DNA from 4 places in the Pseudomonas sp. 18175 genome. Region 1 is predicted to be linked to each of the others. Evidence: predicted binding sites of a transcription regulator. Region 1 holds the regulator's gene; each other region holds the start of a gene.
The links. The regulator sigma-54, encoded in region 1, starts transcription at its own class of promoters, with help from an activator protein. The targets are predictions, from matches to a motif close to ANTGGCATNNANNTTGCTNT.
Positions count from the first base shown of each region.

Region 2: flgB (flagellar basal body rod protein FlgB) is a predicted target of sigma-54. The motif match lies at 4,888-4,907, and genes of this name have one in related genera.
Region 3: ACLD1Y_RS03935 (circularly permuted type 2 ATP-grasp protein) is a predicted target of sigma-54. The motif match lies at 2,453-2,472, and genes of this name have one in related genera.
Region 4: ACLD1Y_RS13220 (circularly permuted type 2 ATP-grasp protein) is a predicted target of sigma-54. The motif match lies at 2,899-2,918, and genes of this name have one in related genera.

Region 1 is NZ_JBKFTO010000012.1:11,815-19,480, forward strand. Features, by position in the region: gene ACLD1Y_RS17335 (KpsF/GutQ family sugar-phosphate isomerase) at 1-900, shown strand, start outside; gene ACLD1Y_RS17340 (KdsC family phosphatase) at 901-1,425, shown strand; gene lptC (LPS export ABC transporter periplasmic protein LptC) at 1,434-2,006, shown strand; gene lptA (lipopolysaccharide transport periplasmic protein LptA) at 1,993-2,526, shown strand; gene lptB (LPS export ABC transporter ATP-binding protein) at 2,526-3,251, shown strand; gene ACLD1Y_RS17360 (RNA polymerase factor sigma-54) at 3,437-4,930, shown strand; gene hpf (ribosome hibernation-promoting factor, HPF/YfiA family) at 5,006-5,311, shown strand; gene ptsN (PTS IIA-like nitrogen regulatory protein PtsN) at 5,324-5,788, shown strand; gene rapZ (RNase adapter RapZ) at 5,791-6,648, shown strand; gene ACLD1Y_RS17380 (HPr family phosphocarrier protein) at 6,665-6,937, shown strand; gene ACLD1Y_RS17385 (ZIP family metal transporter) at 6,975-7,666, opposite strand, start outside.
Region 2 is NZ_JBKFTO010000008.1:184,858-192,523, forward strand. Features, by position in the region: gene ACLD1Y_RS13505 (ribonucleoside-diphosphate reductase subunit alpha) at 1-564, shown strand, start outside; gene ACLD1Y_RS13510 (hypothetical protein) at 639-1,913, opposite strand; gene flgE (flagellar hook protein FlgE) at 1,932-3,221, opposite strand; gene flgD (flagellar hook assembly protein FlgD) at 3,253-3,975, opposite strand; gene flgC (flagellar basal body rod protein FlgC) at 3,992-4,435, opposite strand; gene flgB (flagellar basal body rod protein FlgB) at 4,439-4,846, opposite strand; gene cheR (protein-glutamate O-methyltransferase CheR) at 5,159-5,986, opposite strand; gene ACLD1Y_RS13540 (chemotaxis protein CheV) at 6,029-6,961, opposite strand; gene flgA (flagellar basal body P-ring formation chaperone FlgA) at 7,043-7,666, shown strand, end outside.
Region 3 is NZ_JBKFTO010000002.1:206,089-213,754, forward strand. Features, by position in the region: gene ACLD1Y_RS03930 (alpha-E domain-containing protein) at 1-866, opposite strand, end outside; gene ACLD1Y_RS03935 (circularly permuted type 2 ATP-grasp protein) at 869-2,278, opposite strand; gene ACLD1Y_RS03940 (hypothetical protein) at 2,739-3,284, shown strand; gene ACLD1Y_RS03945 (hypothetical protein) at 3,295-3,438, shown strand; gene ACLD1Y_RS03950 (hypothetical protein) at 3,426-7,352, opposite strand; gene ACLD1Y_RS03955 (hypothetical protein) at 7,409-7,666, opposite strand, start outside.
Region 4 is NZ_JBKFTO010000008.1:122,776-130,441, reverse strand. Features, by position in the region: gene ACLD1Y_RS13250 (PLP-dependent aminotransferase family protein) at 1-20, shown strand, start outside; gene ACLD1Y_RS13245 (translation initiation factor 2) at 125-592, shown strand; gene ACLD1Y_RS13240 (YkgJ family cysteine cluster protein) at 755-1,009, shown strand; gene ACLD1Y_RS13235 (START domain-containing protein) at 1,051-1,656, shown strand; gene ACLD1Y_RS13230 (hypothetical protein) at 1,736-1,996, shown strand; gene ACLD1Y_RS13225 (ribonuclease E inhibitor RraB) at 2,210-2,551, shown strand; gene ACLD1Y_RS13220 (circularly permuted type 2 ATP-grasp protein) at 2,951-4,360, shown strand; gene ACLD1Y_RS13215 (alpha-E domain-containing protein) at 4,366-5,316, shown strand; gene ACLD1Y_RS13210 (transglutaminase family protein) at 5,313-6,116, shown strand; gene ACLD1Y_RS13205 (c-type cytochrome) at 6,245-7,051, opposite strand.

The sequences.
Region 1 (7,666 bases):
TTGGCGCATATCGACGCAGATTTCGTACGCGCCTGCGAGATGATTCTGGCCAGCAAGGGCCGCGTTGTCGTGGTGGGCATGGGCAAGTCAGGCCACGTCGGCAACAAGATCGCCGCCACCCTGGCCAGCACCGGGACCACCGCATTTTTCGTGCACCCGGCCGAAGCCAGCCACGGTGACATGGGCATGATCACCAAGGATGACATCATCCTGGCGCTGTCCAACTCCGGCACCACCAACGAGATCGTGACCCTGCTGCCGCTGATCAAGCGCCTGGGCATCAAGATGATCAGCGTGACCGGCAACCCGGAATCGACCCTGGCCAAGGCTGCCGAGGTGAACCTCAATGTTCACGTGACCCACGAAGCCTGCCCGCTGAACCTGGCGCCGACTTCCTCCACCACCGCGGCCCTGGTCATGGGCGATGCCCTGGCCGTCGCGCTGCTGGAAGCCCGTGGGTTTACCGCGGAAGATTTCGCGTTTTCCCACCCGGGTGGCGCCCTGGGTCGTCGCTTGCTGCTTAAAGTGGAAAACGTCATGCATTCGGGCGAGGAATTGCCCCACGTCCCGCGCGGCACGCTGCTAAAGGACGCGCTGATGGAAATGACCCGCAAGGGCTTGGGCATGACCGTGATCCTGGAAGCCGACGGCACTCTGGCTGGGGTATTCACCGACGGCGACCTGCGTCGCACCCTGGACCGCACCATTGATATCCACACCGCGACCATCGACGCGGTGATGACGCCCCATGGCAAGACTGCGCGCCCTGAAATGCTGGCAGCCGAAGCATTGAAGATCATGGAAGACCACAAAATTGGCGCGCTGGTGGTGGTCGATGCCAATGACCACCCGATTGGCGCCCTGAACATGCACGACTTGCTACGTGCAGGAGTGATGTAAATGACCAGCGACCTTTTGCAACGCGGCAAAAACATCAAGCTGGCGATTTTCGACGTTGACGGCGTGCTGACCGATGGCCGCCTGTACTTCCTCGAAGATGGCAGTGAATTCAAGACGTTCAACACCCTCGACGGCCAGGGCATCAAGATGCTGATGGCGGCGGGCGTGCAAACGGCAATCATCAGCGGCAGAAAAACCCCCGTTGTGGAACGCCGCGCACAAAATCTGGGTATTCCTCACCTGTATCAAGGCCGCGAGGATAAACTGGTGGTTCTGGACGAGCTTCTTGGCCAACTCAACCTAAGCTATGAGCAGGTCGCCTATTTGGGCGATGACCTGCCCGACTTGCCGGTCATCCGTCGAGTGGGCTTGGGCATGGCCGTTGCCAATGCGGCGGCATTTGTTCGCGAGCACGCCCATGGCACTACCACCGCCCGTGGCGGCGAAGGTGCCGCCCGCGAGTTCTGCGAGTTGATCCTGCGCGCCCAAGGCAGCCTTGAAGCGGCCCACGCCGCCTACCTATAGAGCGTTTTATGCTGAGCAAAAAGATTCGCAACTTCCTGCTATTCGGGGTCATCGCCGCGCTATTCCTGGCGGTGGGCTACTGGAATATCAGCCCGGAGCGCTTTCTCGACCAGCCTGCTGCGCAGGTTGATGAGGGCACTATCGACTATTACGCCACCAACGCCAAAAGCGTGCAGTTTCTGCCCGATGGCAAGTTGCAGTACGAGATGACGTCGGACAAGGTCGAGCATTTAAAGGCCACCGAAGTCACCCTACTGACCAACCCGGACATGAACATCTATCGCGGCACCGAGTTCCCGTGGCACGTCACCAGCAAGCGTGGCGAGGTCAACCCGGACGGCACCGAAGTGGAGCTGATCGACTCCGTACGCGTTGCGCGCACTGACGATAAAAACCGCAACACCGTGATTACCACCACCCGCATGACCGTATTCCCGCAGAAGCAATATGCGCAGACCGAGCAAGACGTTAGAATCGACGGCGCTGGCGGTGTATCGACTGGCAAGGGAATGAAAGCGTATTTGAAAGAAAGCAGGATACACCTGCTATCGAACGTAAGAGGACAGTATGAGGCTCGTTAAAACTCTCCCTATTTTGCTCGGCCTGGGCGCAGTACTGGGAAGCGTGAGCGCCTGGGCTCTGCCGAACGATAGCCAGCAGCCAATCCACATCTCAGCTGACGATGCGCAGTTGGATGACAAGCAAGGCGTCGCGACTTATACCGGCGGCGTGATCATCACCCAAGGTTCGATGAAGATCACCGGTAACACGGTCACCCTGACCCGTACGCAGTCCGGCGATATCGACGTGGTGACCTCGGTGGGCAACCTGGCTTACTTCGAACAGAAACAGTCGCCTAACGATACCGGCCCGATGAAGGGCTACGGCAAGACCATCCAGTACCATGCCCAGCAGAACCGTATCGTGCTGATCGACCAGGCTAAAGTACTCAGCCCCGACGGCAACTCCACGGAAGGCGAGAAGATCACCTACGACACCGTGAAACAGATCGCTAACGCCGGTCGTGCCAATGGCAGCAAGGTCACCGCACCGCGCCCACGCATTGACATGGTTATCCAGCCGAAGAAGAAGGCCGAGTAATGGCAACCCTGAAAGCCCAGCATCTGGCCAAGGCCTATAAAAGCCGTCAGGTCGTGCGCGACGTCAGCCTGTCGATCGACAGCGGCCAGATCGTCGGCTTGCTCGGCCCCAATGGCGCCGGCAAGACCACTTGCTTCTATATGATCGTCGGCCTGGTCCAGGCCGACCAGGGTCGTGTATTGATCGACGACCTGGACGTGAGCCATCAGCCGATGCACGGTCGTGCTCGCGCCGGTATTGGCTATCTTCCGCAAGAAGCGTCGATCTTCCGCAAATTGTCGGTTGCCGACAACATCATGGCGATCCTCGAGACCCGCAAGGAACTCGACCGTGATGGCCGTCGCAAGGAGCTGGAAAGCCTGCTGCAGGAATTCCATATCAACCACATTCGCGACAACCTCGGCATGAGCCTGTCTGGTGGCGAACGCCGCCGCGTGGAGATCGCCCGCGCCCTGGCCACTGCGCCCAAGTTCATCCTGCTGGACGAACCGTTTGCCGGCGTCGACCCGATCTCGGTCGGCGACATCAAGCAGATCATCCATCACCTCAAGGCCAAGGGTATCGGTGTACTGATCACCGACCACAACGTGCGTGAGACCCTCGATATCTGCGAAACCGCCTATATCGTCAACGATGGCCAACTGATCGCCGAAGGCGATTCCGCCACTATCTTGGCCAATGAACTGGTCAAGGAAGTGTACCTGGGTCACGAGTTCCGCCTGTAAACACCGTGGTGTCACGGTTGTTTGCCAAGGTGCGCGGGAATCAATAGAAACCTCCGGATTTTTATTGTTACCGCGCTCTAGGCAAAGCCCCCGACATCAGGCATATAATTTGCTTATGTTTGGCGCTCACGCGCCCTGTCGTGGATGGCGCATTGCGCCGGCGAATAAGGTGTTAAGCCCCTGCCATGAAACCATCGCTAGTCCTGAGAATGGGCCAGCAGCTGACGATGACACCGCAGCTGCAACAGGCCATCCGCCTGCTCCAATTGTCGACCCTGGACCTGCAACAGGAAATCCAGGAGGCCCTGGAGTCCAATCCGATGCTCGAACGCCAGGAAGAAGGCGACGACTTCGATAATGCGGACCCGCTTGCCGACAACATCGAGCAAAAACCCAATTCCGACGTGCAGGAACCCTCCTATCAGGAAACCGCCCCGACGGTGGACAACCTTGAGGAAGGCGAATGGAACGAACGTATTCCCAACGAACTTCCCGTCGATACCGCCTGGGAAGACGTCTACCAGACCAGCGCCAGCAGCCTGCCCAGCAATGACGATGACGAGTGGGACTTCACCACCCGCACCTCTGCCGGCGAGAGCCTGCAAAGCCATCTGCTGTGGCAACTGAACCTGGCACCGATGTCGGACACCGATCGCTTGATCGCCGTGACCTTGATCGACTGCATCAACAACCAGGGCTACCTGGACGAGACGCTCGAAGAAATCCTCGAAGCCTTCGACCCGGAACTGGACATCGAACTGGACGAAATCGAAGCCGTCCTGCACCGCATCCAGCAGTTCGAGCCCGCCGGCATCGGAGCCCGCAGCCTCAGCGAGTGCCTGCTGCTGCAATTGCGCCAACTGCCCGCCAAGACACCTTGGCTCGCCGAGGCCCAGCGCCTGGTCACCGACTACATCGACCTGCTGGGCAGCCGCGACTACAGCCAACTGATGCGCCGCATGAAGCTCAAGGAAGACGACCTGCGCCAGGTCATCGAGCTGGTGCAGAGCCTCAACCCGCGCCCAGGCTCCCAGATCGAGTCCAGCGAAGCCGAATACGTGGTGCCTGACGTGATCGTGCGCAAGGACAACGAGCGTTGGCTGGTGGAGCTGAACCAGGAATCGGTACCGCGCCTGCGGGTCAACCCTCAATACGCAGGGTTTGTACGCCGCGCGGACACCAGCGCCGACAACACCTTCATGCGCAACCAGTTGCAGGAAGCCCGCTGGTTTATCAAGAGCCTGCAAAGCCGCAACGAAACCCTGATGAAAGTAGCCACCCAGATCGTCGAGCATCAGCGCGGCTTCCTGGAATACGGCGACGAAGCCATGAAACCGCTGGTTTTGCATGACATCGCCGAGGCGGTCGGTATGCACGAATCGACGATTTCCCGCGTAACCACGCAAAAGTTCATGCACACCCCACGGGGCATATATGAGCTGAAATACTTTTTCTCAAGCCATGTCAGCACCTCCGAAGGCGGCGAATGCTCGTCCACGGCGATTCGCGCGATCATCAAAAAACTGGTTGCCGCGGAAAATCAGAAAAAGCCGTTGAGTGACAGCAAGATCGCTGGTTTACTGGAGGCACAAGGCATTCAGGTCGCCCGTCGAACCGTCGCCAAGTACCGCGAATCCCTTGGGATCGCGCCTTCCAGCGAGCGCAAGCGTTTGATGTGACGGGCGGGCCACAGCGTTCCAGTGGCAGGCGCTTTTGCCTGCCGCTTTATGCACTGGCAACGAAGGAGAAGCTGTATGCAAGTCAACATCAGTGGACACCATGTAGAAGTCACCCCTCCCCTGCGCGAATACGTCGAGCAGAAGCTAAAACGGCTTGAGGGTCATTTTGACAAGATCACCAATGTGCAAGTGATCATGAAGGTCGACAAGCTTCAGCAAAAAATCGAAGCGACCCTACAGATTCCCGGTGGCGAAGTAGTCGCCAATGCCGAGCATGAAGACATGTATGCATCCATCGATGCCTTGACTGACAAGCTTGACCGCCAACTTAAAAAGCATAAGGAAAAGCAGCAGAGCCTTCTCCAGGGCACAGGCCGCTAACACTCCCCACCCATGATTCGACTTGAAACCATCCTGACCCCCGGCCGTTCTCTTGTGAACGTGCCGGGCGGCAGTAAAAAGAAAGCCCTCGAACAAATTGCCAACCTGATCGCGCGCGAAGTGCCGGATCTGGAGATGCAAGATGTGTTCGACGCGCTGATTGCCCGCGAAAAACTCGGCTCAACCGGTTTTGGCAACGGTATCGCCATCCCTCACTGCCGCCTCAAAGGTTGCGAGACGCCCGTCAGTGCGTTGCTACACCTGGAAGCCCCCATCGATTTCGATGCCATCGACGGTGCCCCTGTAGACCTGCTGTTTGTACTGCTGGTCCCGCAGGCCGCCACCGATGCGCACCTGGAACTGCTCCGGCAGATCGCCAGCATGCTCGACCGCAAGGAAGTACGCGACAAACTGCGCAGCGCCAGTAGCAATGAGGCGTTGTACCAGGTTGTCCTGGATGAACAGAACGGGCAGTAATCATGCGTTTGATCATCGTCAGCGGCCGCTCCGGCTCGGGTAAAAGCACCGCCCTCAATGTTCTTGAGGACAATGGTTTCTATTGCATCGACAACCTGCCCGCCGGCCTGTTGCCGGAATTGGCGGAACGCGCGCTGATCCACACCGAACTGGCCCAGCCCCTGGTGGCCGTTTCGATTGATGCCCGTAACCTGCCCAGCCACCTTGAGCGCTTCCCGCAATTGCTCGAGGAAGTGCGTGCCAAGCATATTCACTGTGATGTGCTGTACCTGGACGCCGACGAAGAGACCTTGCTCAAGCGCTTCTCCGAGACCCGTCGACGTCATCCCCTCAGCAGCCCCCATCGCTCCCTGGCCGAAGCCATCGAAGATGAAAGCAAGCTGCTGGGGCCGATCATTGACCTCGCCGACCTCAAGATCAACACCACCAGCCTCAACCTGTACCAGCTTCGCGACGCTATCAAGCTGCGCCTGCTGAACCAGCCGGAGCCTGGCACGGCGTTCCTGGTGGAGTCCTTTGGCTTCAAACGTGGCATGCCGGTGGACGCCGACCTGGTGTTTGATGTGCGTTGCCTGCCCAACCCCTACTGGAAGCCGGAGCTGCGTGACCAGTCCGGGCTGGATCAGCCTGTGGCGGAGTACCTGGCGGCGCAGCCGGATGTGGAGGAGATGTTCCAGGACATTTCTACCTACCTGCTCAAATGGCTACCGCGCTTTGCCGCAAGCAACCGAGCTTATGTCACCATCGCTATTGGCTGCACCGGCGGCCATCACCGCTCTGTCTACCTGACCGAACGCCTGGGCCAGGTGCTGCAACAAACCCTCAAGAACGTCCAGGTCCGCCACCGCGACCTTAGCTGAAAGGAACACCCCCGCGATGCCCGCTCTGGAAATTGAAATCATCAACAAGCTGGGCCTGCATGCCCGCGCCTCGGCCAAATTCGTTGGCGTTGCCGGGAAGTTTCCTTGCCAGATCCGGGCCGGGCGCACACCGGAGTCCATGGTCGATGGCAAGAGCATCATGGCCATGATGATGCTGGCAGCTGGCAAGGGCACCAGGATTCATTTGAAGACCGAAGGCGAGCAAGAGCAGGAGGCGATGGACGCGCTTGTAGCGCTGATCAATAACTTCTTTGATGAGGGTGAGTAAACTCACCCCTTGAGACGGGTGTAAAGTCGCAATGACTTCACCCCAGCGCGGTATCCATCACCATCATCAAACAAAACCCAATGCACAGGCCCAGGCTGGCGAGTTTCTCGTGGCCATTGCGCCGTGATTCGGGGATCACTTCGTGAGTCACCACCAGCAGCATCGCCCCCGCCGCCAAAGCCAACCCCAGGGGTAACAACACCTCGGCCAGGCTTACCAGCCAAGCGCAAAGTACCGCAAATACTGGCTCTACCAGGCCTGAGGCGGCACCGATCAAGAAGGCTTTGACCCGGGACATACCCGCCCCGGCCAATACCAACGCGATTACAAGACCTTCGGGCACGTCCTGCAAGGCAATGCCCATGGCCAGGCTATCTGCGTCGGGCATGCCGCCGCCCGCCGAAACACCCACCGCCATACCTTCCGGAATGTTGTGGGCAATGATGGCGAACACGAACAGCCAGATGCGCGGCGGAATCACCGGATTGTCCGGCGTACCCACCAGCATTTCCGGGCTGGCACCAGAGACCTTGCGATCCACCAGATACAACCCGAACGCACCCGACATGATGCCAAAGCTGATCAGGCCGCTGGCGCCCCAAGGCGACAGCCCCAGGCTCTCGGCTGCGGCAATGCCCGGCACGATCAGCGAAAACGCCGTCGCCGCCAGCATCACCCCTGCACCGAAACCCAGCAAGGTATCGCTCAGCGCCACCGGCATCCGCCGAA
Region 2 (7,666 bases), on a different contig from region 1:
AACATCACTGGCGTATCGCAGTCGATCGAACCGACCTACCAGAACCTGTATGTGAAATCGAACCTGTCGGGCGAATTCACCGTGATCAACCCGTACCTGGTTCGCGACCTCAAGGCTCGCGGCCTGTGGGACTCGGTGATGATCAACGACCTCAAGTACTACGACGGTTCCGTGCAGCAGATCGAACGCATCCCGCAAGAACTCAAAGAGCTCTACGCGACTGCATTCGAAGTGGATACCAAGTGGATTGTTGACGCCGCCAGCCGTCGCCAGAAGTGGATCGACCAGGCACAGTCCCTGAACCTGTACATCGCCGGCGCTTCGGGCAAGAAGCTGGACGTGACCTACCGCATGGCGTGGTACCGTGGCCTGAAAACCACTTACTACCTCCGTGCCCTGGCTGCGACCAGCACCGAGAAGTCGACCATCAACACCGGTAAGCTGAACGCTGTTTCCAGCGGCGGCAACCACGGTGATGACTCGGTACTCGCCGCTCCAGCCGGCCCGGCACCCGTGCCAAAGGCTTGCGCGATTGACGAGCCGGATTGCGAAGCTTGCCAATAAGCTGAGCGCAATATTGAAAAGCCCGTCAACCTTTGGGTTGATGGGCTTTTTTTATTTCACCGTGATAAAAATCCTCAATTCCGGTTACCTTTCGTAAACGCATACGCCTCCCCCCACGAAGGCCGACCACCTCGCCCGCCCCAAAGCTCTACGTGCCCACCGATGACTGCCATTGCATGACCACCATAGGCCACGACGCCCAACTCGCCATTGGCGAGTTCATTGCTTGAAGAGTCCTTATACAGTCCTTTCAACCCAAGGCGATCCAGGCCCTCACGTAGCATCTCACCGTCATTCAAACTCACCAACGCATCCAGATAACTTCTCTGCGCATTGTGGTCATTGCCGTGCCCCCAACCCTGGTTGCCCTCAATCTGAGCCCGCTTGGCACTGGCGGCGTACAAGAAATTGGCATCAGTCATCATCTCTGGGTCATCCCCCAGGAACCGAGCCTGCTGTGCCGCCTGCTGCAATTCAGACTTGCTCAAGTGGAATGGCGGAAACTCATCCCTCATCTTTATTGCATAGCCATCGCCCGATCGTCTGACACTTTCGAAGATATCGGTGGGCTTCTGGCCAAACTTCATCATTGCAGCCTTTATTGCTGCAACCGTGGTGCAGTTCCCGTCCGGCCCCTGCTTGAAACCACTCCAGATATTGCCGGGCGTTTTATCAGTAGCCGGGGCTTTCCCGGGTTCGGTTTTTTTATCTGGATCGTAATTTGTGTATCGAGCCCCATTGGTAAATGGCTTGGTACTCATATCCTCGACAGTGCCAAAATCAGCCGGATTAACCCTGCCCGACCCACCTCCGCCTCCCCGCCTCCCTCCACCTCCGCCTCCACCGCCCCCATCTATCGACGGACGCGGAGAAGGGGGGGCTGGTGTATCCGCAAACAAATCCGGAAACAGTTGCTTCAAAAGCTCCAGCCATCGCGTGGCCAACTCGCGCTTGAGTTGTTCAAGCATCGCCTTGAACGTCTCATCTCCTAACTCCTTGCGCATCTCGATGAGCTTGTCACGCAGGTCCAAAACCGTCTGACTTTTGCCAGTCGCCTGGGCGTCGTCAAGTTCCCTCAGCAGTTTTACAACCTCATCCTTCTTATCCGTCGCGCCATCCTTGATATCTTCGGCAGTACCTGCCCCCCGAGAATGAAAACCTACTCTGGCAGTATCAAAGCGCAAGCCGCCGATATCTGCCCGCCCTCCCGTTACAGGCCCCATAGCCACCCCACACCCAATGATGAAAAATCGAAGGTTTACGGATTTTGAGTGGAGGTATAAATGTGGGGGTTCCACACCTATTTGTAAGGCAAAAAAAAACCCCTCAGTCGAGGGGTTTTCAGTCAAGCGTGCGGCGCCATGGCATCAGGTCATCTGAATGATGGTCTGCATAATGGTGCTCTGGGTGGAGATGGTCTTGGCGTTCGCCTGATAGTTGCTCTGGGCCTTGATCAGGTCCACCAGCTCGTTGGTCAGGTTGACGTTGGAGTTCTCCAGGGAGTTGGCCACGATCGAACCCAGGGTACCGGCTTGCGGAGTGTCGAAGCCTGGCTGGCCCGAGGCGAAGGTCTCTCTCCAAGTGGTGCCGCCGGATGGCTGCAGGCCCTGTTCGTTGTTGAAGCTGGCCAAGGAGATCTGGCCGATGGCCTTGCTCTGCTGGTTGCTGAACGTGGCGAACAGTACGCCGCTGCCGTCGATTTTCAGACCGGTGATCTGGCCGGTGGCGTAGCCGTCGGTGACTGGCGGGTTACGGTAGCTGGCGGAGTTGTACTGGGTGATGTTGGACATGTTCACGGCGATGTCTTTGCCGGCGGCGCCATTGGCCTCCCACACGCCATCGACCACAACACCTGGGGTCCACTCTACCGTCAAAGTGGTGTTGGGGTTGGAGCCATCCATGTCGGTAATGGAGGAAAGCTTGCCCGTATCATCAAAGGTCAACAGCTTGCCGACCGGCGCAGTGGTTGTGCCATCGGGGTTGCGACCATCAATCTGGGTGTAGGACGTCCATTGGTTCTGGTCCGACTTCACCATGTATTGCACCATCGAGTGCGAGTTGCCCTGGGCATCGTAGATGGTGGTGGAATACTGAGTGGTGAAGCTGTCGGTCTTGGTCGGATCGAACGGGTGGGTCGTCGTATCGATCACCGGCTCCGAGGAGTTCAGGTTGCTGGTGGAGTCGACTTTGCTGGAAGCCTGGGGTGGCAGGTACGACAGGTTCAGTTGCAGGTCGGTCAGGGCGCCTTTGACGATCTTGCCGTCGGCATCCGCTGCGTAGCCTTGCAGGCGCGAGGTGCCGGTGTTGTTGGTGATATAGCCGTCTTTGTCGGCACGGAACGCGCCGCTACGGGTGTATTCCAACGAGCCGTCGCTGCCCTTCTGCACGAAGAAGCCGCCACCCTGGATCGCCATGTCCAGTACGCCGCCGCTGTTGTTGACATCGCCCTGGGTGAATTGCTGGGACACCGCCGCCAGGTTCACACCGTTGCCGATGCTGTTCTGGCCAGTGCCCAACTTGGACGCGGCGTAGATGTCGGCGAATTCTGCACGGGACGACTTGAAGCCTGTGGTCGCAACGTTGGCGATGTTGTTGCCAGTCACGTCCAGCTGTTTGTTGGCCGCATAGAGGCCGCTAAGGCCGATGTTAAAAGACATGTTTCTCTCCCTCTGCCGTATTTAGCCGGCTCTATGTACCGATAGTCTGAATTTGCGACAGCTTGACGCTGCCCATGCCGCCCGCGAGGTTCAACACCATTTCGCCGCCGGTCTTGCTCAGGGTCACACTGGTTACCGTGGCTGGCAGCGAAGTCACCAAGGCAACCGAGTCGCCCGCGTCATTCTTGGTGGTGGCCGTGAAGGTGTAAGTGCCGGCAGAAGCCACTTCACCCGCATCGTTCTTGCCATCCCAGATAAAGTCCGAAGAGCCGGCGCTCTGGGCACCCATGTCGATGGTGCGCACCACGTTGCCGTTGGCGTCGGTGATCTTCACCGATACGTTGCCGGTTGCGGCGGTTACAGCCACCGAACCGGTCATGCTCTTGCTGGTATCCACCAGCGCCTTGTCGGTCTGGGTAATGATGGAACGGCCCACCAACGACGACGCCTGCAACGCTTGCGAGGAGCTGAAGTTGCTGGAGATCGCATTCACCGAGTCATTCAGGGTGTTGATGCCTTCCAGGCTGCTGAACTGTGCCAACTGGGCCACAAACGCGCCGTTGTCTTGTGGCGACAGCGGGTTCTGGTTTTTCAGCTGGGTGACCAGCAGTTGCAGGAACGCATCCTTGCCCAGGGACTGATTGCCTGTGGCAGCGGTGGCAGTGCTTGCAACGTTGTTCGTCGCCGTGGAGACCTTGGTGTTGAAAAGGTCCTGCACCGCAGTGTTGGTTGATGTGGTATCAACGATGGCCATTATTCGGTGCCCCTTATCACTGACCCAGGGTCAGGACCTTCTGCATCATGGTTTTGGCGGTGTTCATCATTTCCGCATTGGTCTGGAACGAGCGGCTGGCGGAAATCATGTCGGCCATTTCCTCGACCACGTTGACGTTGGGGTAGTAGACGTAACCCTTTTCGTTCGCGGCGGGATGGTTGGGCTCGTAACGGGCTTCGAGGTTGCTTTGGTCTTCAACCACACCCAGCACCTGCACGCCTGAACCAGCGGCACCTTGTTCCTGGAACAACGAATCGCTGCCGCCGTTCTGGCCGGCCTGGAACATGGTGGCGAACACCGGGTGGCGGGCACGGTAGGTCTGGTCAATGCTCGACGACACGGTCTCGGCGTTGGCGATGTTACTGGCGACGGTGTTCAAACGCGTGGTCTGAGCGCTCATGCCACTACCGGCAATATTGAAAACACTGGACAGGGACATGGCTTACTCTCCGCGCAGGGCTGACATCAACCCTTTGAATTTGCTGTTGAGCAGGGTGAAGCTGGCCTGAAAGTTCACCGAGTTCTCAGCGTACGCCGATTGCTCCAGCTGGGCGTCGACGGTGTTTTGGTCGATGGACGGCTGCATCGGCGTGCGATACAGCAACGACTCGTCACCATTGCTCAAACCCTGGGCTTCGATATGACGGCTGTTGGTCATGTTCAAGGCGAAGGTGCCGTTCTTGGTCTTGTCCTGCTGTGCAGCGAGCACGGCGGAGAAGTCCAGGTCCCGAGCCTTGTAGTTCGGGGTATCGGCGTTGGCAATGTTGTTGGCCAGGACTTCGGCACGCTGGGCGCGGAAGCCCAGGGCTTGTTCGTGGATACCGAGCGCTTTATCGAAGCTGATGCTCATGGCGGAAACCTTTAGGCTGACCTGCTTTTCGTAACAGGGTTATAGCAAGGTGTGTGCCAGTTTACGCAGAGCCCGTATTTAAAGGGTTTGGCGGCGGATTGCCGGGCGGCAATGCCAGAAAAGCGGCAACGGGTTTCCGCGTGGTGCCAGGAAAGCGGCAATGCCAGTTGCCGCTTTCTTCAAATTTGCCGCATAACAAATGTGGGAGCGGGCTTGCTCGCGAATGCAGTCTGTCAGTTGATATATGCATCGACTGACACTGCGCATTCGCGAGCAAGCCCGCTCCCACATTTTTGACCGAGTGAACTCGACTTACTTGGCCTGGTAGATGATGCCAGGGCTGCACTGCACCATCTGGTAATGATCCGGCAAACCATTCAGCGCTTCGGAAGCACCGAGGAACAGGTAGCCACCACGCTTGAGGGTGCCGTGGATGCGCAACAGGATGTCTTTCTTCACTTCGGCCGAGAAGTAGATCAGCACGTTGCGGCAGAACACCATGTCGAACTTGCCCAGGCTGGCGTAGCTGTCGAGCAGGTTGAACGAACGAAACTCCACCCGGCTCTTGATCGGCGCCTTGACCGCCCAACGCCCTGCCCCTTTCGGGTCGAAATAACGTTGCAGGCGCTCTTGGGACAAACCACGACCCAGCGCCAGGCTGTCGTACTCGCCGGTCTTGCAGTTGGTGAGCATGGTGCCGGACAAGTCGGTGGCCACAATTTGCGCACCCGCCTTCAACTGGCCCATGTTGGTCCGTTCGAACTCATCGATGGACATCGAGATCGAATACGGTTCCTGCCCCGAAGAGCACGCCGCCGACCAGATGCGCAAGCGCTGGCCCGGACTGGCCTTGATGGCCTCCGGCAGCACTTTGCTCTTGAGCACTTCAAAGGGGTAGGTGTCGCGAAACCACAAGGTTTCGTTGGTGGTCATGGCATCGACCACCATTTCCTTGAGGCCGCTGCGTGGTTGGCCCTGGATACGCTGGACCAACTCGCCCAACGACTTGATGCCCTGCTGTTCCATCAGTTTGTTGAGACGGCTGGATACCAGGTACTGCTTGTTTTCACCGAGCAATATGCCACAGGCTTTTTCCAGGAAGACCCGGAACTGTTCGAAATCCAAATTACCCGTAGACAATGATACCGCCTCTTAAATCGTGTGACCGCCAGGGGAAATCCCCTAGCCGTGATCTGCTGCCTTGATCCGGTCGACTACCCGGGCTGCCAGGTCATCCGGGCGGAATTTGGCCAAAAAGTCATCGGCACCGACCTTCTTGACCATCGCCTGGTTGAATACACCCGACAACGAAGTATGCAGGATGATATGCAATTTTTGCATGCGTGGGTCGTTGCGTATCTCGGCCGTGAGGGTGTAACCGTCCATTTCCGGCATCTCGATGTCGGAAATCATCATCAGGAATTCGTCTTCCGGCTTCTTGCCTTCGTCCACCAGCTTACGCAGGTAATCCAAAGCCTGGCGACCATCATTAAGGGCCACCACTTCGACGCCGACGGTTTGCAGGCAACGGGTCACCTGTTTGCGTGCGACCGAAGAGTCATCCACCGTGAGCACACGCAAGGAAATGGCCTTGTGCGCCGTCTCGGCGTCCACCACACCCACGGAAATCGATTCCGAGGTCGGAGCCACTTCGGCGAGGATCTTCTCCACGTCGATGATTTCCACCAACTGGTTATCTACCCGCGTCACTGCCGTGAGGTAGTGGTCGCGGCCGGTACCCTTGGGTGGTGGATGGATCTCTTCCCAGTTCATGTTGACGATACGTTCCACCGAGCGCACCAGGAAACCCTGGGTCTTGGTGTTGTACTCGGTAATGATCACGAACGGGTTTTCACGGTCCTGCAAACCAGCCGAGCCCGTGGCCAGCGCCAGATCAAGAATCGGAATGGTCGCACCACGGATGTTGGCCACGCCACACACCACCGGGCTGGACTTGGGCATGATCGTAAGCTTCGGGCATTGCAGCACTTCCCGCACCTTGAACACGTTGATGCCATATAACTGTTTGCCGTCCAGGCGAAAAAGCAACAACTCCAGGCGATTCTGCCCTACCAGCTGTGTGCGCTGGTTTACTGAATCCATTACACCTGCCATGCCCAGACTCCTACGCTAAAACCTTCAGGGATGCGACGCGCACCCAACACTAAACGGCACGAGCTTTGCTATTTATTGGCTATGGATATTAAAACGACAGTTTCCCGACGCCTTCAATTACCCCTGTACCGCAGACTGCTCTGCGCCTCGGTGGCGCTGCTTGCCTTGAGCCTGGGCACCACGGCCCGCGCAGACAACGTCACCCTGCCTGATCTACTTATCGGCGTCACCCAAGGGTTTCTTGAGTTCACTGTAGAAGATTATCTGGCGACCACCCAGACACCGGGGCGTTATGAAATCCAGGTCAACCCACTGGACCCGCGCCTGCGCATGCCCATGTGCGACAAGGAATTGACAGCCACCCTGGAAAGCCCCGCCCAGCCCATCGGCCGCGTGACGGTTAAGGTACGCTGCGAAGGTGCATCGCCCTGGACGGTGTTCGTACCCGCCCAGGTCAAGCTGTTCCGGGACGTGGTGGTGGTTGCCCGCCCTATGAAACGCATGGGCATCATCGGTTTCGAGGATGTTGTGCTGCGCGAACGTGACATCAGCCTGATCAACCAGGGTTACCTGACATCCCTTGACCAGGCCGTCGGGCAGAAATTGACCCGACCAGTGGTCACCGACCAGGTCATTACCTTGGTGCACCTGGAGCAGGCCGAAGTTATTCGCAAGGGGGATCAGGTGGTGATTTCCGCCAGCAGC
Region 3 (7,666 bases), on a different contig from region 1:
CCATCCTCAAGAATCTCGTCGATCCCGGTATACCGCAGCCGCGCCTCAAACTCGGCGGCCAGGCGCTGTGCTGCCCGCCCATAACTGCCTGGCAAGTCGGCCAGGATATGGCTTAACTCCTCGATACACGCGTGCAACGAGCGCGGCACGTCACTGCGCAACAACAGCAGTTCGGAAACGGAGCGCGCGTTCAAGGCGTTGGGGTACAGCTCGGTATACGCCTCGAACGATGACAAGGCACGGAGCAGGGCGCTCCACTGGTAATAACCGCGTGCCGACAAATCGCTGACTTCTTCCGATTCTTCGCCAAACATCTCGTAGCGCGCATCCAGCAGGCGCAGCGTGTTATCGGCGCGCTCGACAAAGGTGCCCAGGCGGATAAACCGGTAGGCGTCATTGCGCATGATGGTGCCGGAGGTTGCGCCCCGGAACAGGTGCGAACGCTGTTTGACCCAGTCACAGAAGTGGCTGATGCCATGGCGCGCCAGGCCGCCGGCGGCGATGCTGCGCATTTCCAGCCAGGTGGCATTAAGGTTCTCCCACATGTCGGCGGTGATGCGCCCACGCACGGCATGGGCGTTGCCCCGGGCGGCGCGCAGGCAGTTGTAGATGCTGGCGGGGTTTTCTTCGTCGAGGGCGAAGAAGTGCAGCATGCGTTCGGCGTCCAGTTGCTTGTGACGCTCCAGGTAACTGTCCAGGGTGCCGCTGCTGAGCAGCGACATCGCCAGTTCATCCAGGCCATCGCTGCGCCCGGCCTGAGGCATCAGCGACAGCGAATAGCTGACTTCAAGCATGCGCGCCAGGTTCTCGGCGCGCTCAAGATAACGGGACATCCAGTACAGATCTGCGGCGGTTCTACTCAACATACTCAGCCCTCCACCACCCAGGTGTCCTTGGTTCCGCCGCCTTGCGACGAATTGACGATCAACGAGCCCTCCTTCAACGCCACGCGGGTCAAGCCGCCAGGCACCAGGCGGGTTTCCTTGCCGGAGAGCACAAAGGGCCGCAGGTCGATATGCCGGGGTGCGATGCCGTTTTCGACAAAGGTGGGGCAGGTGGACAGGCTCAGCGTGGGCTGGGCGATATACGCATGGGGGCGAGCCTTGATGCGTTGGCGAAAGTCCTCGATCTCGGCGGCCGTTGAAGCCGGGCCCACCAGCATGCCGTAGCCGCCGGAGCCCTGGGTTTCCTTGACTACCAGCTCCGGCAGGTGCGCCAGTACGTGGGACAGCTCATCGGGCTTGCGGCACTGAAAGGTCGGTACGTTTTGCAGCACCGGCTCTTCGTCCAAGTAGAAACGGATCATTTCCGGCACATAGGGGTAGATCGACTTGTCGTCGGCCACGCCGGTGCCGATGGCGTTGGCCAGCACCACATTGCCCGCGCAGTACGCCGCCACCAGGCCCGGCACGCCGAGCATCGACTCCGGGTTGAAGGCCTTGGGGTCGAGGAAGGCATCGTCGATACGCCGGTAAATCACGTCCACCGGTTTTGGCCCGTCGGTGGTGCGCATGAACACCTTGAGGTCGTGCACGAACAGGTCGGCGCCCTCCACCAGTTCCACGCCCATTTCCCGAGCCAGGAACGCGTGCTCGAAGAAGGCGCTGTTGAAGCGGCCTGGGGTCAGCACCACCACATTGGGGTTGTCCAGGCGGCTGGCGCTTTTGAGGGTCTTGAGCAGCAGGTTGGGGTAGTGATCCACCGGCGCGATACGCTGCTTGGCAAACACCTCGGGGAACAGGCGCATCATCATCTTGCGGTCTTCGAGCATGTAGCTCACGCCGCTGGGGGTGCGCAGGTTGTCTTCCAGCACGTAATAGGTGCCATCGCCGTCACGTACCAGGTCCACCCCGGAAATATGCGAGTAGATATCGCGGTGCAGGTCCAGGCCGATCATGGCCTTCTGATAACCCTCGTTGCCCAGCACTTGGTCGGCGGGAATGATCCCGGCCTTGATGATGCGCTGGTCGTGGTAGATGTCGGCGAGAAACATGTTCAGCGCATTCACGCGCTGGATACAGCCGCGTTCGATCACGCTCCATTCGCTGGCGGGGATGCTTCTGGGGATGATGTCGAAGGGGATCAGGCGCTCGGTGTCCTGCTCGTCACCATAGAGGGTGAAGGTGATCCCGGCGCGGTGGAACAGTAAATCGGCTTCGCGGCGACGCTGGGCCAGCAGTTCAGGCGGCGTATTGGCCAGCCAGCGGGAAAAGTCCTGATAGTGCGCACGGCATACGCCGTTTGCGTCATTCATTTCGTCAAAGAAAGATCGAGCCATTCCAGTACCTTGTCAGTGCCGAGGGATGCTTGGGTGGCACTGCCGTTTCAAAAAACGCATTTTTATGAGCCCCTGGCTTGGGGTGCCAATGGGCCTGGTCCTTACTTTCTTATGGGATCGGCGCTGGGTCGGGGGGTAACGAATGCTCCTGTGTGCGGGCAGTGGTGAATGGATAAAGCAATGCCTGTGCCGAAACCGAGGGTTGTGTTGATTTCCCTTTGTTGAAAAAGCTGCTTTGGTGAGCAAGCTGTTGTGGTGAGCGAGCTTGCTCGCGCTGGGCTGCGCAGCGGCCCCAAAAAGCTTGGGAGCGCTGCGCACTCCAGCGCGAGCAAGCTCGCTCACCACAACAGCTCGCTCACAACAAGGGGCAGGCGGTGATCCAGAATGGTGCATAAACTAACTTGAACTTCACGCAAAGCCGATTCTTCTAACCAGACTCGACCTTGTGTGGAGCACTACCGTGCCCAGAATCATCTCGCCCCAAACCCCCGAGGCGGCCCTGACCGACCACAGCGAACACAATGCCAAGATTTTTGGCTCGCCCAAGGACCGCCTGGACTTCTATCGCCGCGAGATCCAGTACGAAACCACCATCCTGGCCAACCGCACCGATGCCTATCTCACGGCGCAGTCGTTCCTGGTGATCGCCTTTGTGTCCGGCATGGGCAACCTCAACCCGGAGTGGGGCAAGTTGTTCACCCTGGTGGTCCCCGTATTCCTGGTGCTGTTGGGCATCCTCAGCTCCCTGAATGCCTGGCCAGGTATCCGCGCGGCGTACGAAATCATCGATCACTGGCACTACAAGCAAAGCGAGCTACTGCGCAGCGAGCCAGTGATGGGCCTGGCCTACGACGATTCCCCGTTGTTCTGCGAGACCGAGTCGTCCCACAAGGGCTATCGCAAGTCGCTGCTATTCTCAATGCGTGCGCCTTGGCTGTTTATGGTGTTCTGGCTGTTGCTGGGGGCGTATGCGTTTTATATCCAGGTGGATAACCCAGGTTCCTGAGGAGGCTGTCATGTCAGATGCAACGCAGGAGGAGCAAGAAGAAGAACTCAACGACCCCGGCAATGAAGACCCAGGGTCGTTGATGGATGAAGTGCTGGTGCCGCTTATCGAGGGTGTCCCGTCCTCAATCGAGTCGCCCCCTCAAGAGAAGTGACGCGGCAGGTAGTTGATGGTGTGAACTTCAGTCGATGGCGGCCCGTTCAATGACGTGGTGTCGATTATGATTTGTTTGCCATGGGCCTTGTCCACTTCATGGGGGGCGTTGTTTTTTACGCGTTCGCGGATGTGCAGGTCGGTCTTTAGCGTGAGCTCTTGTTGCGTGAGTGACGGAAATTGCTGACCGAATACTTTTTCGACTTCATTACGATGGATCGCCAGCGGTGTAGCGCCATAGTTCATTGTTACAGGCCCCTCAAAGGCCTTGACGGGGCGGTCAATGAGCTTTTGAAACTCATGAGCGAAGGATGTGCTGATACCGTCCGCGCCATAACAAACTAGCAAACGTACATTGTCATAGTGCGTAGGATTCACACCTTTACTTTTCAAGAGTGCCACCAGGCCCGCAGCGTCATACGCAACCCCCTCAACCACCACTTGGGTCCCGTAGAACAGGTGTTTATTGCGCGGTTCCGGCATTGCGCCATGTGCGGAAATATTCAAGCGTTTGGTGTTTTTATAGGTGTCTTCAAACGTGTGCATTTCGCTGCCGATGAACGTCAAGTTCTCCATGGGGCCGCCCATGCGCACCACATTATCTTGCGAGAGCCCGGCATCGAGCAGGCTGTTCTCGGCCTTGCCGGACACCAGCTTGGATTGTTCGGCAGCGAACCCTTCCAATGGTTTTCCATAGGCCTGCTTTTTGTGCGGGTCGTAGGCATACCATTTGTTTGTTGCCTCATCGAACTTGGCCAAGGCTTTCCCGTCATTGGCACTTTGTGCGGTCTTGAACGTGCCCTGTGCGATGTCAGGACGTTTGATCACGTCGATCAGGTCAACACTGCGCGCCGCACCGCGCAGGTGGTTGATACCTTTGTGGGCGGCGGAGACCGTCTTGCGCGCCCCGGTCCATAGGCCACGGGCCAGGTCATCCAGGCCACTGGCAGGGTTGAGGCTGCCAATGGCGGCGCGCCCGACGATCTTTGCCACCTGGGCGACCTTGCCCACTGCGTTGGCGCCCACCATCACGGCCTTGCCAGCCTTGGCCGCAGTACCCAGGCCCACCACGAAGCCGAAGATGTCCAACGCCAAATCAGAAAGCCCTTCGCCCAGATTGCCCTTTTGAAAGTTGACGATCGCCGAACGAAGCGGGATCAGATTCAGACCGATCTCTGCGGCAACTTTGTGCGCTGGGACTTCGCTATCAAAGGTGGTCACGCCTTTGCCCGATTGTTTGACCGCCGGCAGGTCCAGGTCTTTGACGATTGCTTCGGCGATGTAGGCCGTGCGTTCGCTGCTGAAGCTGTTGGGAATACCCACGGTGCTACGCGCATCGTTCAAGCCCGGCGCGTAGGTTCCTGGGGGGGTGATGATTTCGAAGGCTTTGTAAGGGTGGCGGCCTTCCAGGGTTCGCTCGCCTGTGGGGAAGTCTCCCAGGTCGCGCCGCTTGGTGATTTCCCCTTTCAAACGATCGATTTGGTAAGTGTGAACCTGGCCGTTGCGCTCGCTTTTTACCAGTATGGCGCCTTCAACGGCCCGCGAACGCCTGGGCTGCCCGGTGTTTTGGGGGGACAGGTCCATTTCCTTGGTCACGGTAATTTTGCCGTACTCCAGATTCTGGCGGTCCTCCAACGGCAATGTTGAGATCAAGTGTTTGATCTGGGCACGGGTGATTTTTTCGACATCGGCGGCAAAGTTCGAAAACTCAGTGTCGTATGCCTCGGATAGGCGGGGCAGGGTCTTTAGGGCATTGAGTACCTGATTGATATCCACATCGCTTGCCGAAGATACCCACGCACCGTTTGATTGGGGGCTTTTGGGGAGTGTGGCAATGCCAAAGGTGGCCGCCCCGAGGAGTGTGCGGCCTAAATCCCCCAGGTTGTCGTTGGGGCCAGGGGGCGCAGACAGGGCGGGCCGCCCGTCCATGTGCAGATCGAGCACCGAGTAAGGCCCTGGGAAATGTCGGTTGGAGGGCTGCAGTTTGATGCACTTTTTCTCGAACAGCTTGGGGTCAACGTCTGGTAGGGCGGTTTTCAGTTGTTCAAGCGCCATCTCTCTGGCATTCGGGATTGCACCCAACGATGTCAGTGCAGCGTCCTTGAGGACCGTTATTTGCGCATCAAAGGCTTTACGCACCGCATTCATCTCATCCTCAGTCGAAGGCAGCCCCATTCCGTTGGCCACCGCCCATTGCCTGAGCGCGTTGCCCTGGGCTTGGTACTCAATTTGACGCTCTTGTGGCGTAACAGGGGCAATGCTTGCCTGGCGCATGACCTGCTCGTAACTCATTTGCGCGGTAGCGCCGGGTGCTTTGGCTTCGATACGCTCCACTGCCGTAACAAAGCTGACCCATGCGTGGGACCCCAGTACGATCTTGTCCGGTATCTCCTTGACCAGGAATTCGGGGGCGCGGCTGGCGAGCATCAGGGTGGCATAAGGACCGCTGGTTCTAATGTTGGCATGGCCGCCGGTAACCAATGAAACGCGCAATTCCTCCACGACCCTTGCAGCAGTCTTGCCTGCATTTTCGGCGGACATCAACGCAAACCCTTCGACGTCGGCACGTGGGTCGGCGTTGGCGAGCGCTTCGGTTTTACCCAGCTGCATGGCGGCCAACAACCAGTCATTGGCACTGCCTTTGATCGACTTCGCTTCAAACAGGGCCTGAAGGGCGGATCCCAGCGCCTGTCCCTTTGGCGAACTGACCAGTTTGTCGATCAGACGCAGCGGATTACGTGCCTCAGCGGTGGAAATCGACTGTTTGTCCAGCAAATACGCCAGCACGTTCTTGAACGTGCTCAGGTCGATATCCCCGACCTTGCCTTGAGTGATAACGGTCCTGAGTTCCTGATAGATCGCTGGATCAATGGGTTGAGGCCATCCCATGGCACCGGAGTAGTTACCGTTGAGCGGTGATGGCCTTGGCGCCGTAGTCAGTGCATTGGCGAGGTTGTCCAGTTGTTCGTGGTTCGCGGGTAGGTCCAGGCCGTGGTCATCAAGGTATTGCTTGAGGCTGACGCCATTGTTTTCGTCTGCGCCGGACGGCTGGTAGCTGCTGTCGAGTGGTACAAAGATCTTTTGAGTCAGCAACTGCTGTGCAATGTTGATCGCGCCACCGTTGTCTGCCCTGACGGCCACGGACAAGTGCTTTAGTTCGTTACTGGCCTGATACCGGGTGTCAATATCGGCCAGGACTGTCTGATGGCGATCCAGCATGATTTCGCTACGACTTTCGTGCAGTTTCATATGGCTGTTGATGGGCAACTCGCCAAAGGCCTTATCCTGTAGAAGGGCGGCTGAACGTACGAGGGCCTCGGCGTGGGTACGGGCCGGCGGTTCTTGATAGAAACGCCTTACCACGCCCAGTGGTGCCTCCCTGCTGTGCGGCGACAGGGGCGGTTTGAACTTAGCGGTGGGGTCGTCAGCCACGAGGATTCGCGCGGTCTCCATCAGCGGCCCGCTTATCGCTGCCCAGTCGCTATCTGCCTGAGTCAACGTGTGCAGGCGCCGGTCCGGGTCCAGTTCTGGCTTGAGCCGATACTGGATCTGGCCGGAACCGGGTATCAGTACGATCGACTCCGGCGCCACGCCAACTTTTTCTATCCATTGTTTGACTGGCGGGGATTGAAATGCCCAACCCAATTGGGACCACCACTGACCGAATGTTGAGTAGGACGGCACGGGATAAACCTTGATCGCGTCGTCATGGGCGGTATCACCTTTGATTTGATGTAGCGCAGCGCGATAGGCAGCGGACAGTTCCTTGTCACCGTCGGCGCGTGTTTCGGGGTTAACCGTCACGTTCCATGCAGTCGGCGAGGGCAGGGCAGGTGGCTGGGCTGGCTGCTCGGTGGTGGCGGCCAGCAGCTGGGACATCTTCTGAAGTGGATTTACAGAGCCGTAAGGGGGCATAGATCAGGCACTCCTCGTTTGTAGGAAAGGCGATTCAGTGTTGGTGCGCTGGATTTTCAAGAAAAGTGACGGGGGCGGTAATTGATGCGCGTAGTTACGTAGGACGGCGGGCCGTTCAGGGGCGTGGTGTCAATGATGATTTTTTGGCCATGCTCCTTGAGCACATCATGGGGTGGGCCTGACTTGAGATCTTTGCGAAGCCTCCAGTCGGCCATCCGTTCAATATGCTGTGGCGTAGCGTTAGGAAATAATCGAGCGGTCTCTTTCAGGAATTCGATGCGATCGGCGGTCACCGCTGTCGAGCCGTAGTTCAG
Region 4 (7,666 bases), on a different contig from region 1:
AAACCGCAGCGGGTTTTTGAGCCCGGGAATGGGGACAAGTCCGATAGCTGGCTAATCACCACGCTTGTCATGCCGCGCACAACAAGCGAGCATATGGCCCTCTGCCGTTAATGCTGTTGGCGATATGACCTCTATTTTTCGCGCTGTCTTGGTGATTGGCCTGTTAAGCCTGTGTAACGTCAGCACCGTGCTGGCTGCATCGCCTGTGACGCGGGACAAGCAGGCGGCCAGCACCCAGCCCACCACATCCGCAAAAAAAGCCCCTGCAGCGAAGAAAAAAGCCACTCCGGTGAAAAAACGCACGCGGGCAGCCACCAAGTCGTCCAATGAGGTGGCACAAACCAAACTGCCACCGGCACAGTTGGACCTGTCCCTGCCGTCCGACATGGTCAGGCACTTGCAACCCCTTGGCACCGTACCCAAGCCCAAAAGCGTGCCCTTGCTGCCGCCGATGTTTGGCGAAAAGCCCGCAGACAACAGTGCGTTCCAGATCAACGGCCGCTTGCTCAGCAATGAGATGAAACTGCAACTGCGCAATGAAGAACGGCGTGATGTGGAAGGCGCAGCGCTGGAATTCGAGTTCAAACAGTAAACTTTTCCCACAAACGTGACGTCGCGTTCTGACCACGTGTCGGAGACTGGTCGGTCACGTTTGTTTTCTGCGAAAAACCCCTGTTAGACCATTTTAAAACGGCTGTTTAAGGGCGTACTCTAGCCCGGCCATCCACATTGAGTCGTCGAGGACCTGCTGGTCATGAATTGCCGTGAAGGCTGTGGCGCCTGCTGCATCGCCCCCTCCATCAGTTCGCCCCTACCGGGAATGCCCCATGGCAAACCCGCAGGCGAACGCTGCCTGCACCTGTCGGTCGAACAGCTGTGCCTGCTGTTCGGGCAGCCGGAGCGACCGGCGGTGTGCAGTGATTTCAAGGCAGATATCGAGGTCTGCGGCACCGACCAGGCCGATGCTATCCGCTTGATCGGCTGGTGGGAGCAGATGACGGCGGCTTGATGGGCTTTACTATCGGAACTTCAACAATAAGGAATACAACAATGGGTTCGCTGAAACGAATGGCTGTGTTGTGCGGTTTTACAGTGTTGTTTGCTGCCACTGCCCAGGCTGAGGATTGGCAGGTCGCCAAGGATGAAGACGGGATCAAGGTCTCCTTGAGCGAAGTGGCCGGCTCCAAGTACAAGGCGTATCGCGGCGTCACCACGATCAAGGCGCCTGTAGCCAAGATCCAGGCCTTGCAAGAAGACGTGGCCGGTGCCTGCGTCTGGATTCATGAATGCAAATCGCAAAAACTCATCGACAAAAAGGGCGATGAGGCGTGGACGTATACCCAGTTCAAGGCGCCGTTCCCGGTGACGGATCGTGACTCTTATATCCATGTCACCACCACCAAAAATGCCGACGGCAGCGTCACCCGCACCTTGCAGGGTGTGCCGACCTACAAACCTGAAGAAAAAGGCTACGTCCGGGTTGCCCAGGTCGAAGGCTCCTGGAAACTGGTACCCAAGGGCGACAACCTCACCGAAGTCACTTACCAAGTGCACACCGAGCCAGGCGGCAGCGTGCCATCGTGGTTGGCCAACAAGTTCGTGGTGGACGCACCGTTCAACACCTTGAAAGCCCTCAAGGAACACGCTGAGAAGTAAACGCAGCTGATCCGGTGCCTCCGGCCTTGAGTGGAACGTTTGGCGAACCCTCAAGGTCCAGATAGAGGTAAGCCCACACATGGGTTTTATCGAGGAGGCACCGATGCCAAAGTGGAATGTTTCTTTCATAAATGATCGTGGTGAGCCGGAAGTCGAGCAATTCGACTTGGAGCACGAACCCACGTTGGAAGAGGCCGCACAGTTGGTGCGTACACGCGTATCTCCGGTTTTGGCGAATCTGGATATCATCGATCTGCCTGATCGGGTTCCTAATCCCGCAGAAAAAAGCCTGAACGACCAGAACAGTATCAAAGGTCTCAAGGTTGAACCCGCCGCCTGAACATTCCCTGTCTGCCTGTAATGCGCCGCTGGTGGAGGTGAAAGCTTCGCGCTACTCTGCAATCGAGATCAGCGAATGAATCGCTAAGGTCTGGTCTTGTCAGCTACATGCTTGTTTTCCTGCGGTGACGCTATTGCCGTGGTACCCACGCCGGTCAGGCGTGGGCTTCAGGAAGCACGGAAAGTCTATCCATCGGTTAGAGGAGCACTTTTCATGAGCACAGCCTATCAAGAAGACATCAGCACCAACGTTCTGCGCCGCATGAAAGAAGGCGGCTTCGACTTCTCACGTTTTCACCCCATCGAGTTCTACGCCATTTTCCCGGATGAGGAACGGGCGCGCAGGGCTGCGGGTGAGTTTCGCGGGGAATCCCTGAATGCCCAGGTGAGTGCGCGGGACGACGGCGCCTGGTACCTGGAACTGAGCAAGATCATGTTCGCCACCTACGACGGCATAGGAGACTTCGAGCAAGACTTTGAGGCGGTGGTCGAGCCGCTGGGCGGGATCATCGAGGGGTGGGGCGTCAAGCAGGAGGTGCGTGGTTTACCCATGTAGCGCAAATGAGAAACACCGTATATCGGCTGGCCTTCGGGTCGGCCGTTTTTGTTTGTGCCGTGGGAAAAGTATTCGGAACTTGCGCGCCACTTTTATGCACCAAAAAAAAAGCCACCGACGAGGGTGGCCTAAAGGGAAGAGCGTAGCGCTGAAGGAGCAGTTCAGCTGATGGGGGCGATTATCCGCAGGCTGGGCCGGGCAGTGAAATCAACTCTGGCTATGCTGTTGATAGTCAAAGCCCGCATTACGATGACGCGCGTGACAGGTCGGCGGGCATTCTGCGCACCAGGACGGTGCGGTCAGATCCTCGTTTTTATTCAACTCACTGATTCTTAAGTGTTTATGCCGCTGGCACGGGCCTTGCGATGGTTCTTGCGTCCGGGTGACAAGGAGTTCGGCATGATCCGCACTTATTACGATGAAATGTACGATGGGGCAGGGCAGGTCCGCCCCCATTACCGCGAGTTCGCCCGCTGGTTGGCCGAAACCCCAGTCGAGTTACTGGCCCAGCGCCGGCGTGAAGCCGATTTGCTGTTTCACCGCGCCGGGATCACCTTCACGTTGTATGGCGACGACCAAGGCACCGAGCGCCTGATTCCCTTCGACACCATCCCGCGCAGTATTCCGGCCAGCGAGTGGCGGATCGTGGAGCGTGGCTGCATTCAACGGGTCAAGGCGCTGAATATGTTTCTCGCCGACCTCTACCACGAACAACGCATCATCAAGGCCGGGATCATTCCCGCCGAACAGGTGCTGGCCAACGAGCAATATCAGTTGGCAATGCAGGGCCTGGACCTGCACCGTGACCTGTATTCCCACATCTCCGGGGTCGATCTCGTACGCGATGGCGACGGCACCTACTACGTGCTGGAAGACAACCTGCGTACACCGAGCGGCGTCAGCTACATGCTCGAAGACCGCAAGATGATGATGCGCCTGTTCCCTGAACTGTTCGCCGCCCAGCGCATCGCACCGATCGACCACTACCCCAACCTGTTGCTCGACACCCTCAAAAGCTCCAGCCCGCTGGATAACCCCAGCGTGGTGGTGCTGACCCCTGGCCGCTTCAACAGTGCGTTCTTCGAGCATGCGTTCCTGGCCCGGGAGATGGGCGTGGAGTTAGTGGAAGGTGCCGACCTGTTCGTGCGCGACGACCGCGTATTCATGCGCACCACCGACGGCCCCAAAGCGGTGGATGTGATCTACCGACGGCTGGATGACGCCTTCCTCGATCCGCTGGCGTTCAACCCCGACTCCATGCTCGGCGTGCCCGGCCTGCTCGCAGCCTATCGCTGCGGCAACGTCGTATTGGCCAACGCCATCGGCACTGGGGTGGCGGATGACAAGTCGGTGTACCCCTTCGTCACCGAGATGATCCGTTTTTACCTGGATGAAGAGCCGATCCTGAAGAACGTTCCTACCTTCCAATGCCGTAAGCCCGACGAACTGTCCCACGTCCTGGCCAACCTGCCAGACCTGGTAGTGAAGGAAACCCAGGGCTCCGGCGGCTACGGCATGTTGGTGGGCCCGGCGTCCACGGCGGCCGAGATCGAAGCTTTCCGTGCACGTATCAAGGCCAAGCCCCACGCCTATATCGCCCAGCCGACCCTGTGTTTGTCCACCTGCCCGACCTTTGTCGAAAACGGCATCGCGCCACGCCATATCGACCTGCGCCCGTTCGTGTTGTCCGGCAAGGAAACCCGCGTCGTACCTGGCGGCTTGACCCGCGTGGCGCTGCGCGAGGGCTCGTTGGTGGTCAACTCGTCCCAGGGCGGCGGCACCAAAGACACCTGGGTGGTAGAGGACTGAATGCCATGTTGAGTAGAACTGCCTCGGATTTGTATTGGATGTCGCGCTATTTGGAACGCGCGGAAAACCTCGCGCGCATGCTCGACGTCAGCTATTCGCTGTCGCTGATGCCCCAGGATGGGCACGGCGATGGCCTGCATGAACTGGCCATGCCGCTGCTGATCACCGGCACCCTGGATGATTACCACGAGCGCCATGGCGAACTGCACGCCGAACGCCTGCTGCACTTCTTCGCCCTGGACGCCGCCAACCCGGCCAGCATCTACAGTTGCCTCGGTGCTGCGCGGGCCAGCGCCCATGCGGTACGTGGGCGGATTACCGCCGACATGTGGGAAAACATCAACGCTACCTGGCTGGATATTCGTGATATCGCCCAGCAGGGCCTGAGCCGCTACGGCATGAGCCGGTTTTGTGAGTGGGTCAAGGAGCGTTCGCACCTGTTTCGCGGCGCCACCTACGGCACCATCATGCGCAACGATGCGTTCCGTTTCATTCGCCTGGGCACGTTTATCGAACGCGCCGACAACACCCTGCGCCTGCTGGACGCCCGCTATGAAATGGCCGGCGACCGTGCCGAAGCCGTCACCGATGGCACGGCCCACGCCTACTATCAGTGGAGCGCCTTGCTGCGGGCACTGTCGTCGTTCGAGGCCTACACCGAGATCTACCGCGATGCACCGGGCGCCCGGCAAGTCGCCGAATTACTGCTGTTGCGCGCCGATGTGCCGCGTTCACTGCGGGCCTGCAGCGAAGAGATCGACCAGATTCTCGCCAGCCTGCCCGGCCTTAACGGCCGCCCGGCCCAACGCCTGGCCGCCGAGATGGATGCGCGCCTGCGCTTTACTGCGATCGACGAAATCCTTGAGGAAGGCCTGCACGCCTGGCTGACCGACTTCATCCCCTTGGTGCGCCAGTTGGGCGACGCCATCTACAGTTCCTACCTGGAGGCCGCATGAGACTCTCCATCAGCCACGAAACCACCTACCACTACGACGACCAGGTGCGCGCCAGCATCCAGTACCTGCGCCTCACGCCTCACGACAGCGAGCGCCAGCATGTCCTGAGCTGGCAACTCGACCTGCCACGCCCGGTGCGCGCCCAGGTGGACCCGTTTGGCAATATCCTGCATGTGCTGACCCTGGACGAACCCCATGACGCCATCATCATCGGTGCCCGTGGCCAGGTGGATATTGACGAGTTGCGCGAGGCCGAGCACGAAAGCCAATCGGCGTTTCCGTTCTTGCGCAGCACGCGTTTGACTGAACCGGATGACGCCCTGCGTGGGTTTGCTGAGCAACATTGCCATCAACGTCGCGACCGCACGGCGTTGATCGACCTGATGCACGCCCTCAACCAAGCGATGATCTACACCCCGGGCGCCACCGAAGTCGACACCAGCGCCGCCGAGGCCTTCGCTGGCCGTGCGGGTGTGTGCCAGGACCACACCCACGCATTCCTGGCCTGCGCCCGCAGCCTGGGGATTCCGGCGCGTTATGTGTCAGGGTATTTGTACAGCGAAGACAGCGCACACCTGGCCAGCCACGCCTGGGCCGAAGCCTGGCTGGATGACGCCTGGTACAGCTTTGACGTGACCAACCAGCTGGCACGGCCGGAGCGGCATTTGAAGCTGGCGGTAGGCTTGGATTACCTCGACGCCTGCCCGGTACGCGGCATGCGCCGTGGCGGCGGGCACGAGCAGATGCATGCCAAGGTGTTTGTGGCGCCGACGCCGGTGATTTCCGTGCAGCAGCAATAATCCCCAAAACGCAGCAGATCCCCTGTGGGAGCGGGCTTGCTCGCGAAGGCGGTGTGTCAGTCCCCCGATTCATATCTGACCCCCCGCCTTCGCGAGCAAGCCCGCCCCACAGTCGATTTGCTGCGGGCTCAAGGCTGTTGTTTACGCCCCGTCATATGCCGCAAATACCCCACCAACAAATCCAGCTCATTGTCTGGCAACACACCGGCAGCAAATGCCGGCATCTTCGCCTGCGGCCAGTGCCGCAGACTCTGAGGATCACGGATATACCGCTTGAGGAAATCCCCGCCGAAATACTCAGTGGGGTTGTAGGGAATATTCAGGTCCGGCCCCACCTGCGCATCCCCGGCGCCATTGAGCCTGTGGCAAGCCAGGCAGTTCTTCTGGAACAACGCAAAACCCTGGTTCACCGGATCATTGGCCGCCAGCTTCGGGTCGGGCAACAGCGCGGGAAAGCGCTCGGCCACGGTCTTCAATTGCTTGATCCCCGAGATCTGGAAGGGCCACTGTTCCGGGCTGATATGCCCGGCCTGCGGGTCGGTCCATACCAGGTAAAACGGCCCGGCGCCGGGCTTGCCATCCGCCAACGCAGGCCATGGGTGCGTCGGGTCTTCCACCGCCAGCCAGGCGCGGGCGCCGGTTTTTTCCAACAAAGGTGCAGCCGTGAGTTCGGCAGCAAACCCATCCAGGGCAACAGCTTGCAGATGACTCTCTGGCTTAAGCCCCTGTAGGAGCACTGCCAACGGTACGGCGCGATAAGTCATGCTGCGCTTGTAGGACACGTCGTCAACAATCTGCACTGTTTGCGCATCCGGGTGTTTGAGCAGATCAAAGGTCTGCCAGGTCTTGCTGGTGTGGTCCAGCTCGATGGTCAGTTGCGCCGCCGAGGCAGGCAGGGTGATCAGCAAGGCGAGGAGGGCGAGGATCGATTTCAAGGGCGGGCCCGATGCAAAGTGGCGATGGGGCTCACGATACCGGAAATTTGCACGCAAAAAGGCAGCCCCTGCAGGACCGCTATGCGCAATGTCCCGGCAGGTGCTGCCAAAAACTGCAATTCTGGTGCTGTGTGTGCACGGATTGTGAGGGGTAAAGGGTCACCCAATAACCTTGGTTAAATTGGGCAAGATCAGAATCAGTGTGGTGGCGAACAGAATAAGTCCCGCCTGACGTACTTTCGTGTGTTTGAACATGGCTGACTGCCTTTTGTTGTTATTCCTGAGCGTCAAATGCGTGCCGGTCAATTTCAGTATCGCGGTGTGACGTGACATTTTTCTTACGGCTACTCCAGCAAAACCCGGCAGCAGCTTCCTACTGATTCAACCTTAGAGCCCTCGTTCTGCGTGGCTTAGATCCATTTCATATCAAGTAATCAGTATTCGCGCTAAAAACGGCATGAGGCCTAACGCCATCTTGGCGCCAGACCCTTGGCTAGACAGCTAAAACGATTAATCCGTCGGCAGCGTGGAGTGCCTACCGTTCGTCCGAGCGAGGGGGTCAAAAGCAATGAGCGCATCCGTCATTGAAACCGTGTCAATCGGGCCTAAGGTAGG